4 regions of the Pseudomonas sp. H1_G08 genome follow, and region 4 is predicted to be linked to each of the others. Evidence: predicted binding sites of a transcription regulator. Region 4 holds the regulator's gene; each other region holds the start of a gene.
The links. The regulator FliA, encoded in region 4, starts transcription of late flagellar genes. The targets are predictions, from matches to a motif close to CTAAAGTTTNNNNNNNNNNNGCCGNTAA.
Positions count from the first base shown of each region.

Region 1: AB4N85_RS08445 (methyl-accepting chemotaxis protein) is a predicted target of FliA. The motif match lies at 1,338-1,365, and genes of this name have one in related genera.
Region 2: motA (flagellar motor stator protein MotA) is a predicted target of FliA. The motif match lies at 1,747-1,774, and genes of this name have one in related genera.
Region 3: AB4N85_RS20825 (methyl-accepting chemotaxis protein) is a predicted target of FliA. The motif match lies at 1,514-1,541, and genes of this name have one in related genera.

Region 1 is NZ_CP162822.1:1,841,865-1,845,150, reverse strand. Features, by position in the region: gene AB4N85_RS08455 (DUF1294 domain-containing protein) at 1-362, opposite strand, end outside; gene AB4N85_RS08450 (undecaprenyl-diphosphate phosphatase) at 359-1,189, opposite strand; gene AB4N85_RS08445 (methyl-accepting chemotaxis protein) at 1,494-3,128, shown strand.
Region 2 is NZ_CP162822.1:5,376,424-5,379,709, forward strand. Features, by position in the region: gene rhdA (thiosulfate sulfurtransferase) at 1-95, opposite strand, end outside; gene AB4N85_RS24365 (HDOD domain-containing protein) at 138-1,676, opposite strand; gene motA (flagellar motor stator protein MotA) at 1,843-2,694, shown strand; gene motB (flagellar motor protein MotB) at 2,698-3,286, shown strand, end outside.
Region 3 is NZ_CP162822.1:4,566,082-4,569,367, forward strand. Features, by position in the region: gene AB4N85_RS20825 (methyl-accepting chemotaxis protein) at 1-1,404, opposite strand, end outside; gene AB4N85_RS20830 (LysR substrate-binding domain-containing protein) at 1,592-2,512, opposite strand; gene AB4N85_RS20835 (NorM family multidrug efflux MATE transporter) at 2,673-3,286, shown strand, end outside.
Region 4 is NZ_CP162822.1:644,375-647,660, reverse strand. Features, by position in the region: gene AB4N85_RS02980 (chemotaxis protein CheA) at 1-261, opposite strand, end outside; gene AB4N85_RS02975 (protein phosphatase CheZ) at 315-1,103, opposite strand; gene AB4N85_RS02970 (chemotaxis response regulator CheY) at 1,122-1,493, opposite strand; gene fliA (RNA polymerase sigma factor FliA) at 1,661-2,401, opposite strand; gene fleN (flagellar synthesis regulator FleN) at 2,398-3,228, opposite strand.

The DNA of each region.
Region 1 (3,286 bases), 1.2 Mb from region 4:
ACGATCGCCCAGAACAGAATCTGAAACGACACCTTGCGCGTCTTGTGCCGAAACACCTGTTGCGCAATCAACGCTCCCGGCCAGCCACCCGCCAGTTCAACCGCATGCAGGATGTTTTCCGGCGTGCGCCAGGCGTCGGCGCGGGCTTTGCGTTTGTCGGCCCAGTACAGAAAGAACGCCAGCACACTCACAATCCCGTACGCCGCCAACGGCACCCGCGAGATGCCGCTGAGCCACATCGACAGCGAGCCGAACAGCGGCAGCGCGCAGACGATCAGCAACACAACAAGCTTCAATTTCAGATGCTGAACGCGCCCGCCTGAAGGTCGCCCCTCAGGGCGGCGCGTGCGGGAATCGTTCATGCCTTGGCCGCCGACCAGTCCACCCAGCCGAACTGCCAGGTCGCCAGAATGAACAGGCCGAAGGCAATCCGGTACCAGGCAAAGGCTGCGTAGCTGTGGCTGCCAATGAACTTGAGCAGGCCGCGCACAGCAATCATGGCGAAGATGAACGCCGTGACAAAACCAATGGCGAATACCGGGAAATCCGCCGGCACGAACAGGTCGCGGTATTTGTAACCCGAATACACCGCCGCACCGACCATGGTTGGCATGGCGAGGAAGAAAGAAAACTCGGTGGCCGTCTTACGCGACAGACCGAACAGCAAGCCGCCAATAATCGTCGAGCCAGAACGCGAGGTGCCGGGAATCATCGCCAGGCATTGCGCGAAGCCGATTTTCAACGCGTCGGTCCAGCGGATCTCGTCGACGGTTTCGGCATGCACCTCATGCTGGCGCTGTTCGGCCCACAACATGATGATCCCGCCGATGACCAGCGCCGCCGCCACGGTGATCGGGTTGAACAGGTATTCGTGAATCAGATCGGCAAAGATCACCCCCAGTACCACCGCCGGGAGAAAGGCGATCAGCAGGTTGGCGGCGAAACGCCTGGCGCTCGGCTGGGTCGGCAGGCCGATCACCACGTCGAGGATCTTGCGGCGAAATTCCCAGACCACGGCGAGAATCGCGCCGAGCTGGATGATGATGTTGAACGCCATGGCCCGCTCGCCGCCGAAGTTCAGCAAGTCGGCGACGATGATCTGGTGTCCGGTACTCGAAATGGGCAAAAACTCCGTCAGCCCTTCTACAACTCCTAGAATCAGTGCCTGCAAGGCGGTCCAAAGATCCATCAATCCCCCAGAGAGCGATGCGCGCGGGCATGCCCCGATAGTATTTTTTCGTTCACTGCGTCCAGCGTAGCCGGTAAAAGCTGTAGCGATTGCGCGCGCACAGGATCCACACGAAACGGTAAAAATTCCGTGAAATATCAAAACCGGATTCAGGTTTTCGCGCGCGGGGCCGAAATCCTAACAGACAAGCCTTAATAGCGCTCCCCGCGTTAGGCGGCTCAAGTCGCGCAATCGCGAGCCCACAGCGGTGGCTGGATGCTGGCGATCGTTTATTACAAGAACAAGAATCCGGAGTGACAGCGTTATGAACAGCTTGCGCAGTGTGTCGATCAGCCGACGCTTGTGGCTCATCTTGATCGTGGCGGTGGTCATGTTGCTGACCTTGGGCGTGCTGATGCTCAAGCAGATCCATGACGACCTCTACCACGCCAAGGCGCAGAAAACCCAGCACGTGGTGCAGACCGCCAGTGGCCTGCTCACCTATTACCAAGGTCTTGAGACCGCTGGCACCCTGACCAGGGATGCCGCGCAAAAGCAGGCACTGACCGCGATCCGTGGCCTGCGCTACGACCAGAGCGACTACTTCTGGATCAACGACCTCACGCCCGTGATGGTCATGCACCCGACCAACCCCAAACTCGAAGGCCAGAACCTTTCGGCGATCCGCGACCCGGACGGCTTTGCGGTGTTCAACGAAATGGTCGCCATCGCCAAGGCCAAAGGCGCGGGCATGGTCAATTATCGCTGGCCGAAGCCGGGAGCGACTGATCCCGTTGCCAAGACCTCTTATGTGAAGCTGTTTGAGCCGTGGGGCTGGGTGATCGGCTCCGGCGTGTATGTCGACGATGTGCAAGCCGAATTCCAGGGGCAGATGATCAAGGCGTCGGCCATCGGCCTGGCGATTGCGCTGATCATGGCGCTGCTGGTGATTCTGATCGCACGCAGCATCGTCCGTCCGTTGCAGGAAACCGTGAATGCGATGGCCAACATCGCCAGCGGCGAAAGCGACCTGACCCGCAGCCTCGATACCCATGGCAAGGATGAAGTCACCGAACTGGCCCATCATTTCAATGCGTTCACGGCCAAGCTGCGCCGAGTGATTGGTGATCTGCAGGTCTCGGCCAGCGCTTTGGGCCAGTCTTCCAGCGAGCTGGGTAACGATGCCTCGCAGGCGCAGCAGCGCAGCCAGCAGCAGTCGCAGCAGATGGAACTGGTGGCCACAGCGATCAACGAAGTCACCTACGGCGTGCAGGACGTGGCGAAAAACGCCGAACACGCCGCCGCAGAAATGCGCGATGCCGAAGCGCAGGCGCAACAGGGGCAGATCAATATTGACGGCAGCCTGCAACAGATCGACAAGCTCTCGGGCACGATCGATCAGGCGGTGGAAGTGATCCGCACCCTGGCGGCGGAGAGTACGCAGATTGGCAGCGTGCTGGAGGTGATTCGTTCGATTGCCGAACAGACCAACCTGCTGGCCTTGAACGCGGCGATTGAAGCGGCGCGCGCGGGAGAACAGGGTCGCGGGTTCGCCGTAGTCGCCGATGAGGTGCGCTTGCTGGCCCAGCGTACGCAGAAATCGACGGCGGAGATTCAGTCGATGATCGAGCGTTTGCAGAATCATTCGGAGGCTGCGGTGAAGGTGATCGGCGACAGCAGCAAGGCCTCGCAACTGACCATTGAACAGGCGGGACTGGCCGGAGCGAGCCTTAATGCGATTGGCCAGGCGTTACGTAATCTCAACGGTCTCAATGCGTCGATTGCCAGCGCTACGCTGCAACAGGCGCAGGTGGTTGAGGACATCAACCAGAACGTCACCCAGGCGGCCGGGCTTTCCCATAGCACCGCGTTGGCGGCTGAGCAGTCCAGTGCAGCCAGCCTGCGGCTTGGGCAACTGAGCGAACAGCTCAACGGGTTGCTGCGCCAGTTCCGGGTCTGACCGGTCACCGAGGTGAGCCCACCCCTCACCCCAGCCCTCTCCCCGAGGAGAGGGAGCAGATCACTGGGCTTTTCATGATCTGCGTTCGACGCGTTATTCCAGGTCGGCGTACCTCGACCAAACAACGCGATCAGTTCCCTCTCCCCTCCGGGAGAGGG
Region 2 (3,286 bases), 1.2 Mb from region 4:
CTGGTCAGGTCCACCAGAATCAGTTCCGGGGACTCCAGACGCGGCAGCAGGTCGCTCGGCTCGATGACAAGCGGCAAGCCAGAGAAGTCAGACATGTGAGGTCTCCAGAGCACAAAGGGGAGGATTGTAGCGCAGGCTCATTGGCCACGGCTGCTAAAGCTGTGCAGGGCTTTTTCGATGCACTGCGCGGTTTTGCCGAAGGCCTGCACAGTGATGTCGGCGAAGGGGCCGCCGCCCTGATCGGCAACGACGATCATGATCACCCGACCATTGTTGACCAATGAACGCAGAAACAGATGTTCGCCACGAAACAGCGTGCGCAGGCTCGCCGGTAACAAGGCCGAGAATTGTGCGTTGTTCTCCGGCGTAATCCGCACCTGCGCCTGCTGAGCGAGCAGGCGTTGCAGGACTTTGCTCTGGCTGACGACAAAACTCAGCGCCGCCGCATCCTTCGGCAAACCGGCGGTCTGGTGTACGCGCAGGGTCGAGTGCGTGCGGTCGGCCATCAGAATCATCACCCGGCGCATGCCGCTGGCCACCAGTGCCTCGCGGGCGGCGACGGTCAGGCTCATGGCATTGGTGAAGCGGCTGGGCTCGGCGAGCAGTTCGGCGCATTGCCGACGCCATTGGCCCAGATCATCCGCATTCGGCGCTGCGGCCGGGAGCATGCCGGCCGGCAAGCGACGAGTGCCCCACGGCCAGATCAGCGAAACCGCCGGGTGCCATAAATCAGGCATCGCATGCTGACGCGCGCTGTTCGCCGCTTGCTGGTGCAACTGTTGCTGCACTTCGTCCATGGAAATCTGCAGATAGAGGCTGGTCAGGTACTGCCAGCGCTTGCTGTGCGGACTGTCCCAGGCCTGTTGCGCCGACAGCGCCAGACCATTGGCCAGCAGCACGGTATTCGCCGGCTGGTTGAGCCAGCGGCGCAATGTCGGGTCATCGTCGAGGCGATTCTGCTGGCGCAGCGGGTGTTCGCTGTCACGGGCGATGCGCAGCACTTTGACCAGTTCGCGTTGTTCGCTGAGCAGTAATTTGTAGCCTTGCTCGACCCAGATCGGCAGATGCCAGGCCTGGACCAGTGCCTCGGCGATCTTCAACAGGCGCACGCCGAACAATTGCTTTTCGACCACACGTGCCGACTCGCCCTTGTGGATCACGCGCAGTTCCCACTCCTCGAGCAACTGCGGATACGTCAGTGCCAAGGGCCACAGCGGCGACAAAAACAGCAAGCTGCCCCAATGAATGTCCTGCCACAGCCGCGCGAGGCGACTGGCAAAAAAACCGTTGGCCTGTTGTGTCGCGTGTTGGCTGATCAGTTGCAATTGGCGCAAAGCCTTGGGGATTTGCCGGTGCGGTTCGGCGGGCAGGCGCGCGAGCAATTCTTCGGTGCGGGCAAGGCCCAGGCGATTGATTGCCACCTCAAGATTTTCCGCCGGCGCGGCCATGGTGCCGTGGGTGTGACGATTCGCCTCACGGATGACGCTCAAGGCCAGCGCCGGGCTGTCCTGCATCAGATCGGCGATGTCGCGCAGCGAGCTGCGATTGTCGCGGATCGCCCGGCAGACTTTGTCGTGAGCCTCTTGTGGTACGGGCAGGCGGACGCTGTCGAGCAGCTTGACCCAAGCCTGGAGCGTGGTCGGTATTACCGATGGAATGTTCGTTTCATTAGCCATGTCTGGACGAGATCTTCACTGACTGTAGACGCGCCCGGCATGGGCTAAATTGGCTTTTCGCCTGAACTGGCTATAGTCTGGCGCAGTTTTGCCGATAAGTAGAAGAAGAGATTTTTTAACTTCCGAATATGACCTTGAACCCGACTTAAACAAGTACCTTCTACCTATGGCTAAAATTATCGGCATCATCGTCGTATTCGCGAGCGTGCTCGGCGGATACGTGCTCTCCCACGGCAAGATTGCCGCTCTGATCCAGCCCTTCGAGGTGATGATCATCGGCGGTGCGGCCCTCGGCGCATTTCTCCAGGCCAACCCCGGTTACATGACGATGCACGTGCTCAAGAAATCCCTGAGCATGTTCGGTTCGCGCTTCACCCACACCTTCTACCTTGAAGTGCTCGGGCTGATCTACGAAATCCTCAACAAGAGCCGCCGTGAAGGCATGATGGCGATCGAAGGCGACATCGAAGATGCCGCCGCGAGCCCGATCTTCGCCAAGTACCCGGCGGTGCTCAAGGATGAACGCATGACCGCGTTCGTCTGCGATTACCTGCGCATCATGTCCTCCGGCAACATGGCTCCGCACGAACTGGAAGGCCTGTTCGACATGGAACTGTACAGCCTCAAGGAAGACCTCGAGCACCCATCGCACGCAGTCAACGGCATCGCCGACGGCATGCCCGGTTTCGGTATCGTTGCGGCGGTACTCGGTATCGTGGTGACCATGGCCTCGCTGGGCGAGGGCGACCAGGCGTCGATCGGTCTGCACGTGGGTGCGGCACTGGTCGGTACCTTCTTCGGTATTCTCGCGGCATACGGTTTCTTCGGTCCGCTGGCGCATTCCCTGGCCCACGATGCCAAGGAAGAGCTCAACGTCTACGAAGCCATCAAGGCCTCGCTGGTGGCTTCGGCGTCCGGCATGCCGCCGTCGCTGGCGGTCGAGTTCGGGCGCAAGGTTCTGTACCCGGCGCACCGTCCAAGCTTCGCCGAGCTGGAACAAGCGGTTCGCGGTCGCTAAGTCATGGAAAATAATCAGCCGATCATCGTCAAGCGCGTCAAGCGCATTGCCGCCGGGCACCACGGCGGGGCGTGGAAAATCGCCTTCGCCGACTTTGCCACGGCGATGATGGCGTTCTTCCTCGTGCTGTGGCTGCTGTCCACCGCTACGCCGGAACAGAAGATCGCCATCGCCGGTTATTTCAAGGACCCGGTCGGCTTCTCCGAAAGCGGCACGCCGTACATCATCGACCTCGGCGGTACACCGACCCTGGCGCCGGAAAACACCCTCAACCCGGAAGTGAAGTCGCAGCCGCAACCGGACAAGGTTACGGTCGATACCGATCAGGTTGAAGGCATGGCCGAGCAGGTCGAGAAGGAGCGTCTCGAACTGCTGCTGCAAGAACTGCAGAACAAGGTCGACGAGAACCCGCAACTGCAGAAGTTCAAGGATCAGATCCTCTTCGAAATCACCCCGAACGGCTTGCGCATCCAGATCATGGACGCCGAGAACCGGCCGATGTTCGACTCCGGGTCCGCACGCCTGAAGCCGTACTTTGAAGACATCCTGCTGGCCATGGCCGACACCATCAAAGCGGTGCCGAACAAGATCA
Region 3 (3,286 bases), 2.0 Mb from region 4:
GATCTGCTCCAGCGACGACGACGCTTCTTCCATCGAGCTGCGGCCGATCTGGGTCTGCTGAGCGTTTTCCTGCGCCAAGCGCTGGGTCGCGCCCATGTTGTCGGCAATGTTCAGCGACGTCGCGCTGAACTCTTCCACGGCGCCGGCCATGCTGGTGATTTCGCCCGACTGTTGCTCCATGCCTTCGTAAGCACCACCGGACAAACCGGACAGCGCCTGCGCACGGCTGTTGACCTCTTCCGAAGCGCGGCGGATGTGCTCGACCATGGTCGACAGCGCCTGGCTCATCTGGTTGAACGCGCGGGACAGCTGACCGATTTCATCGTGGCTCGATACGTTCAGCCGCACACTCAGATCACCCGCGCCCAAGGCTTCGGCCTGACGCACCAGATCGCCCAGCGGTGCAAGTTTGCTGCGCAGCAGCCAGACCACGGAACCGACCGCGAGCAACATCGCCAGCAGGCTGCCGATCGCCAGTTGCGTACCGACACTCCAGGTCACCGCGCGGATCTCGGCTTTCGGCATGCTCGCCACCACCGACCACGGGCCACCTTCGAACGGCACGGCGATGCTGTAGAAGTCCTCACCCTTGTCGCTCCAGAACTCACCCTTGCCCGGGGTTTTCACCAGGTTGTTGATGGTCGGGGCGGCTTGATCCAGGTTTTCGACGCCGGCAATCGGCACCAGCCATTTGTTCTGCTCGTCGAGCAGCGCCAGCGAGCCGGTCTTGCCAATGCGGAAGCGCTTGAGATTGGCGAACTGCGCGTTCTGCGCATCGGTGTAGTCGAAGCCGACGTACAGCACGGCGATGATCTTGCCGCCCGCATCGCGCACCGGGGTGTACTGCGACATGTAGTAGCGCTCGAACAGCAACGAGCGGCCGACATAACTCTGCCCCGCCATCAACTTCGCGTACGCCGGGTTGGCATGATCGAGCACGGTGCCGATGGCACGGGTGCCGTCCTGCTTGCTGACGTTGGTGCTAACGCGGATGAAGTCTTCGCCGCTGCGCACGAATACCGTGGCCACACCAGCGGTCATCTGCTTGAACTCGTCAACTTCCTTGAAGTTGTTGTTCAGCACCTCGTTGCCCAGATGCAGGCCCGGAGTCTGCACGCCGGCCACGGTCACTGGCTGATCGGGGTGCACACTCAAACCACTGCCGAAGCGCTTTTCGAACAGCCCGCTCAGGCGCAGGGTGCTTTCGCGCAGCGTACCGTGGAAGGTACTCAGCTGATCGGCCAGCAGCCGGGCCTCACTGGCCAGATGCTCTTCACGGGTGGCGAGGTTGGCGGAATCCAGCGAACGCAAGGCGAACACCGTACTGCCGCTGATGACTATCGCCAGTATCACAGCAAGGGCAAGGCCCAGCTGCGAGGCGATCCGAGCACGAGGTTGAGACATGAACAGCTCCTGGCCGAGCCACCGAATCCTCCTTGATCGCGGTAATTGCCCGGAAAATATTCTAATAATGGGGGTAGCGCGGAACCGGCACGACGGTTCCACATGCTCGTAGTCGGCGGAAAATCCGAATACTTGAGCGGATTGCGTGGGTATGGCGCAGTAGTGGCATTGTGCCGGCTCGAACGTTTCAGCTCAAGCGCTCTACCGCCGGCAATTGCATGGCACGGACTTCGCCTTGGAGAAAATCGCTGAGACGGCGCAAACGTTCACCTCCCGGGCGCGGCTTTGGCCAGACCAGGTAATAATTCAGGCCACTGGCGACGGCCGTAGGCCACGGCAGGCTCAAGCGCCCTTGCGCAACATCTTCGGCAACCATCAACAGATCCCCCATCGAAACGCCGTAGCCGCGCGCCGCCGCGATCATGCCCAGCTCCAGCGTATCGAACACTTGCCCGCCCTTGAGCGAAACCTGATCGGACAGGCCCATGCGCTCCAGCCAACTGCGCCAGTCGCGGCGATCCGGGGTCGGGTGCAGCAGTTCAGCAGCTGCCAGACGCGCTACATCCCAAGGTTGATCATTGAGCAGGTTCGGCGCGCCGACCGGGATCAATTCCTCGGGAAACAGCAGGCTCGCTTCCCAGTCCGGCGGGAAATGCCCGTCACTGAGCAACACCGCGCAATCGAACGGTTCATTGTTGAAGTCCACCGAATCGATATCCATCCATGCGCTGGTCAATTGCACCTCATTGCCCGGCTGCAAATGGCGGAAGCGACTCAACCGCGCCAGCAGCCAACGCATGGTCAGGGTCGATGGCGCTTTCATGCGCAGGATGTCGTCCTCGGCGCGCAAGGTATTGCAGGCGCGCTCGAGGGCGGCGAAGCCTTCGCGGATTCCGGGTAGCAGCAGCCGTGCCGATTCGGTCAGTTGCAGGTTGCGCCCGCTGCGATGAAACAGCCGGCAGGCGAAGTGTTCTTCAAGGGTGCGCATGTGCCGACTGACCGCGCTCTGGGTGATCGACAATTCTTCCGCCGCGCGGGTGAACGAGCTGTGTCGCGCTGCCGCTTCGAATGCGCGCAGGGCATACAACGGCGGAAGGCGTCGGGACATACAAAAAGCTCCAGTAGCGGGGATGTAGCCAATTCGGCGGGTACGTTTCAGGATGAGTATTAATCATGCCACCCATCCTTTTTATCCCTTTGTGCAAAGCCTGCCAAGCGCCGAGAATCGACGCTCTTCTGCTTCCTCTGATATTTGGGTGGTGATGACCATGCAGCATCCTGTGCGTACCGAACTCTGGGCCATTCTGCGGCTGGCGGGGCCGCTGATTGCTTCGCAGTTGGCGCACATGCTGATGGTGCTGACCGATACTCTGATGATGGCGCGCCTGAGCCCCGAGGCGCTGGCCGGGGGCGGCCTCGGTGCGGCGAGCTACTCGTTCGTGTCGATTTTCTGCATCGGCGTGATTGCAGCGGTCGGCACTCTGGTGGCGATCCGTCAGGGTGCCGGCGACATCATCGGTGCCGCGCGCCTGACCCAGGCCGGGTTGTGGCTGGCCTGGCTGATGGCCCTCGGCGCCGGGCTGCTGTTGTGGAACCTCAAACCGGTGTTGCTGCTGTTTGGCCAGACCGAAACCAACGTCAACGCCGCCGGGCAATTCCTCATCGCCCTGCCCTTCGCCCTGCCCGGTTATCTGAGCTTCATGGCGCTGCGCGGCTTTACCAGTGCAATCGGCCGGGCGACGCCAGTGATGGTCATCAGCCTCGCCGGCACGGTGGCCAACTTCCTGCTCAACTACGCGCTGATTACCGGCATGTTCGGCCTGCCGCAGCTGGGTCTGACCGGCATCGGTCTGGTCACGGCGATTGTCGCCAACTGCATGGC
Region 4 (3,286 bases):
TTCTGCATCAACGCGACGCTCACCCTTGCGCAGGATGTCGAACACGTTTTCGGCGATGTGACAGCACTCCACCAGCTCATTGAGCTGAAGGAAGCCGGCGCCCCCTTTTACAGTGTGGAAACCGCGAAAAATTGCATTGAGCAGATCTGCATCATCCGGACGGCTTTCCAGCTCGACCAGTTGTTCGGACAGTTGCTCAAGAATCTCGCCGGCCTCAACCAGGAAATCCTGAAGGATCTCTTCATCGGCGCCGAAGCTCATTAATGGGGTGCTCCTACAGGTCTAAAAACCCAAAAAACCCGAATTCCGAAACTCTAGAATCCAAGGCTGGATAACAAATCGTCCACATCGTCCTGACCGGACACAACGTCTTCTCGTTTATCGGCATGAATCTGCGGACCTTCACCCTGCGAGAGATGTTTTTGTGGATCTTTTTCAGCAAGCATTGCGGCGCGGTCATGTTCGATGCCCGCAAAGCGGTCGACCTGACTGGCCATGAGCACGAGTTTGAGCAGATTGCTTTCGACTTCGGTGACCAGTTGGGTCACACGCTTGATCACTTGACCTGTGAGGTCCTGGTAATCCTGAGCCAGCAGGATGTCGTTGAGGTTGCTCGACACCGCACGGTTGTCCGTGCTGCTGCGTGACAGAAAACCGTCGACCCGGCGCGCCAGTTCACGGAACTCTTCAGCCCCGACCTCGCGACGCATGAAGCGGCCCCAATCGGCGCTCAACGTCTGCGCTTCATCAGCGAGACTGTTGACCACCGGCGTGGCGCTTTCCACCAGATCCATGGTGCGGTTGGCCGCGGCTTCCGTCAGCTTGACCACATAGCCCAGGCGTTCGGTGGCGTCGGTGATTTGCGACACTTCCTCGGCCTGCGGCATGTGCGGATCTATCTGGAAATTGACGATCGCACTGTGCAGTTCACGTGTGAGCTTGCCCACTTCCTGATACAGGCCGCGGTCACGGGTCTGATTGAGCTCATGGATCAGTTGCACCGCGTCGCCGAACTTGCCTTTTTCAAGGCTCTCGACCAGTTCGACCGCGTGTTTTTTCAGGGTCGATTCGAAATCGCCCTGTGATGATTCGTTATGCTCCATAGCTCCCCCGCGCATTCATCAGCCGATGCGTTCGAAAATCTTCTCGATTTTGTCTTTCAACGCCTGAGCCGTGAAAGGTTTGACTACGTAACCGTTCACACCGGCCTGAGCGGCCTCGATGATCTGCTCGCGCTTGGCTTCAGCAGTCACCATCAACACCGGGAGGTGCTTGAGTTTCTCATCGGCGCGCACGTGACGCAGCAGGTCGATACCGGTCATGCCCGGCATGTTCCAGTCCGTTACCAGAAAGTCGATGCTGCCGCTGTTGAGCACCGGAATGGCAGTGGTGCCATCGTCGGCCTCGACGGTGTTGGTGAACCCAAGATCGCGCAGCAGGTTCTTGATGATCCGCCGCATCGTTGAGAAGTCATCAACGATGAGGATTTTCATGTCTTTGTTCAATTCGACCTCCAAGCAGTCTTAAACGCGCCCAGCACCTGGACGCGCCACTTCAATCAATCGGCGCAGCACTTAAAGTTTGTCTGGAGCACAACGGATCGAGACCGGCGCCGTTCATCACCGCACCAGCCTCGTTTCGCAGTGTCCCCACACTGCCTTCAGCGCGCTCGCCACTCCCCCAAACGCCCCCGCAGACGGGCCGCGCACTGGCTGTGTAACTGGCTGACCCGCGATTCACTGACGCCAAGGACTTCACCGATCTCCTTGAGGTTCAGCTCTTCGTCGTAGTACAGCGCCAACACCAGTCGCTCACGCTCCGGCAAATTGGCAATCGCGTCCGCCAGCGCCGCCTGAAAGCGTTCATCTTCCAGATCGCGTGACGGCTCCATATGAGCACTGGCGCCATCCTCGTGCAGCCCTTCGTGTTCGCCGTCCTGCAACAGGTCGTCGAAACTGAACAGGCGACTGCCCAAGGTGTCATTCAGAATCCCGTAGTAATCGTCGAGACTCAATTGGAGTTCGGCCGCAACCTCGTGATCTTTAGCGTCACGGCCGGTTTTAGCTTCAATCGAGCGAATCGCGTCGCTGACCATCCTGGTATTACGGTGAACCGAGCGTGGTGCCCAATCCCCTTTGCGCACTTCATCGAGCATCGCGCCGCGGATTCGAATGCCCGCGTACGTTTCGAAACTGGCGCCTTTGCTGGCGTCGTATTTGGTCGAGACTTCCAGCAAACCGATCATCCCGGCCTGGATCAGGTCTTCGACCTGCACGCTGGCCGGCAGGCGCGCCAGCAAGTGATAGGCAATGCGCTTGACCAGTGGCGCGTAGCGCTCGATCAATTCGTATTGCGCGTCACGCGCCGACTTTTTGTAAAGATTCATGCCACTGGCGGTCATATCACAGGCCCTGCGGTTTGCTGCACGAGACGCTCGACGAAAAATTCCAGATGCCCGCGCGGGTTGGCGGGCAGCGGCCAGGTATCGACCTTCTGGGCGATGGCCTTGAAGGCCAGTGCGCACTTGGAACGGGGAAAGGCTTCGTAGACGGCGCGCTGCTTCTGCACTGCCTTGCGCACGCTTTCGTCGTATGGCACGGCGCCGACATATTGTAGGGCGACGTCGAGGAAGCGATCCGTGACCTTGGTCAACTTGGCGAACAGGTTGCGCCCTTCTTGCGGGCTCTGCGCCATGTTGGCCAGCACGCGGAAGCGGTTCATGCCGTAGTCGCGGTTGAGCAACTTGATCAGCGCGTAAGCGTCGGTGATCGAAGTCGGCTCGTCGCAGACCACCAGCAACACCTCTTGCGCGGCACGAACGAAACTGACTACCGAGTCACCAATACCCGCAGCGGTGTCGATCACCAGCACGTCGAGATTGTCGCCGATGTCGCTGAACGCCTGGATCAGGCCGGCGTGTTGCGCCGGGCTCAAGTGCACCATGCTCTGCGTGCCGGAGGCCGCCGGCACGATGCGAATCCCGCCCGGGCCTTGCAACAGCACGTCGCGCAGTTCGCAACGGCCTTCGATAACGTCGGCCAGTGTGCGCTTGGGTGTCAGCCCCAGCAGAACGTCGACGTTCGCCAGGCCCAGGTCGGCGTCCAGCAGCATGACCCGACGGCCAAGCTCTGCCAGCGCCAGCGACAAGTTCACTGACACGTTAGTCTTGCCGACGCCACCTTTGCCGCCGGTCACCGCGATCACCTGTACGGGATGCATGCTGCCCATGTTATTTCTTTACCTTGTCTTGCATAGACGGAGGCCACATTACTGGCTGCGCGTTCCT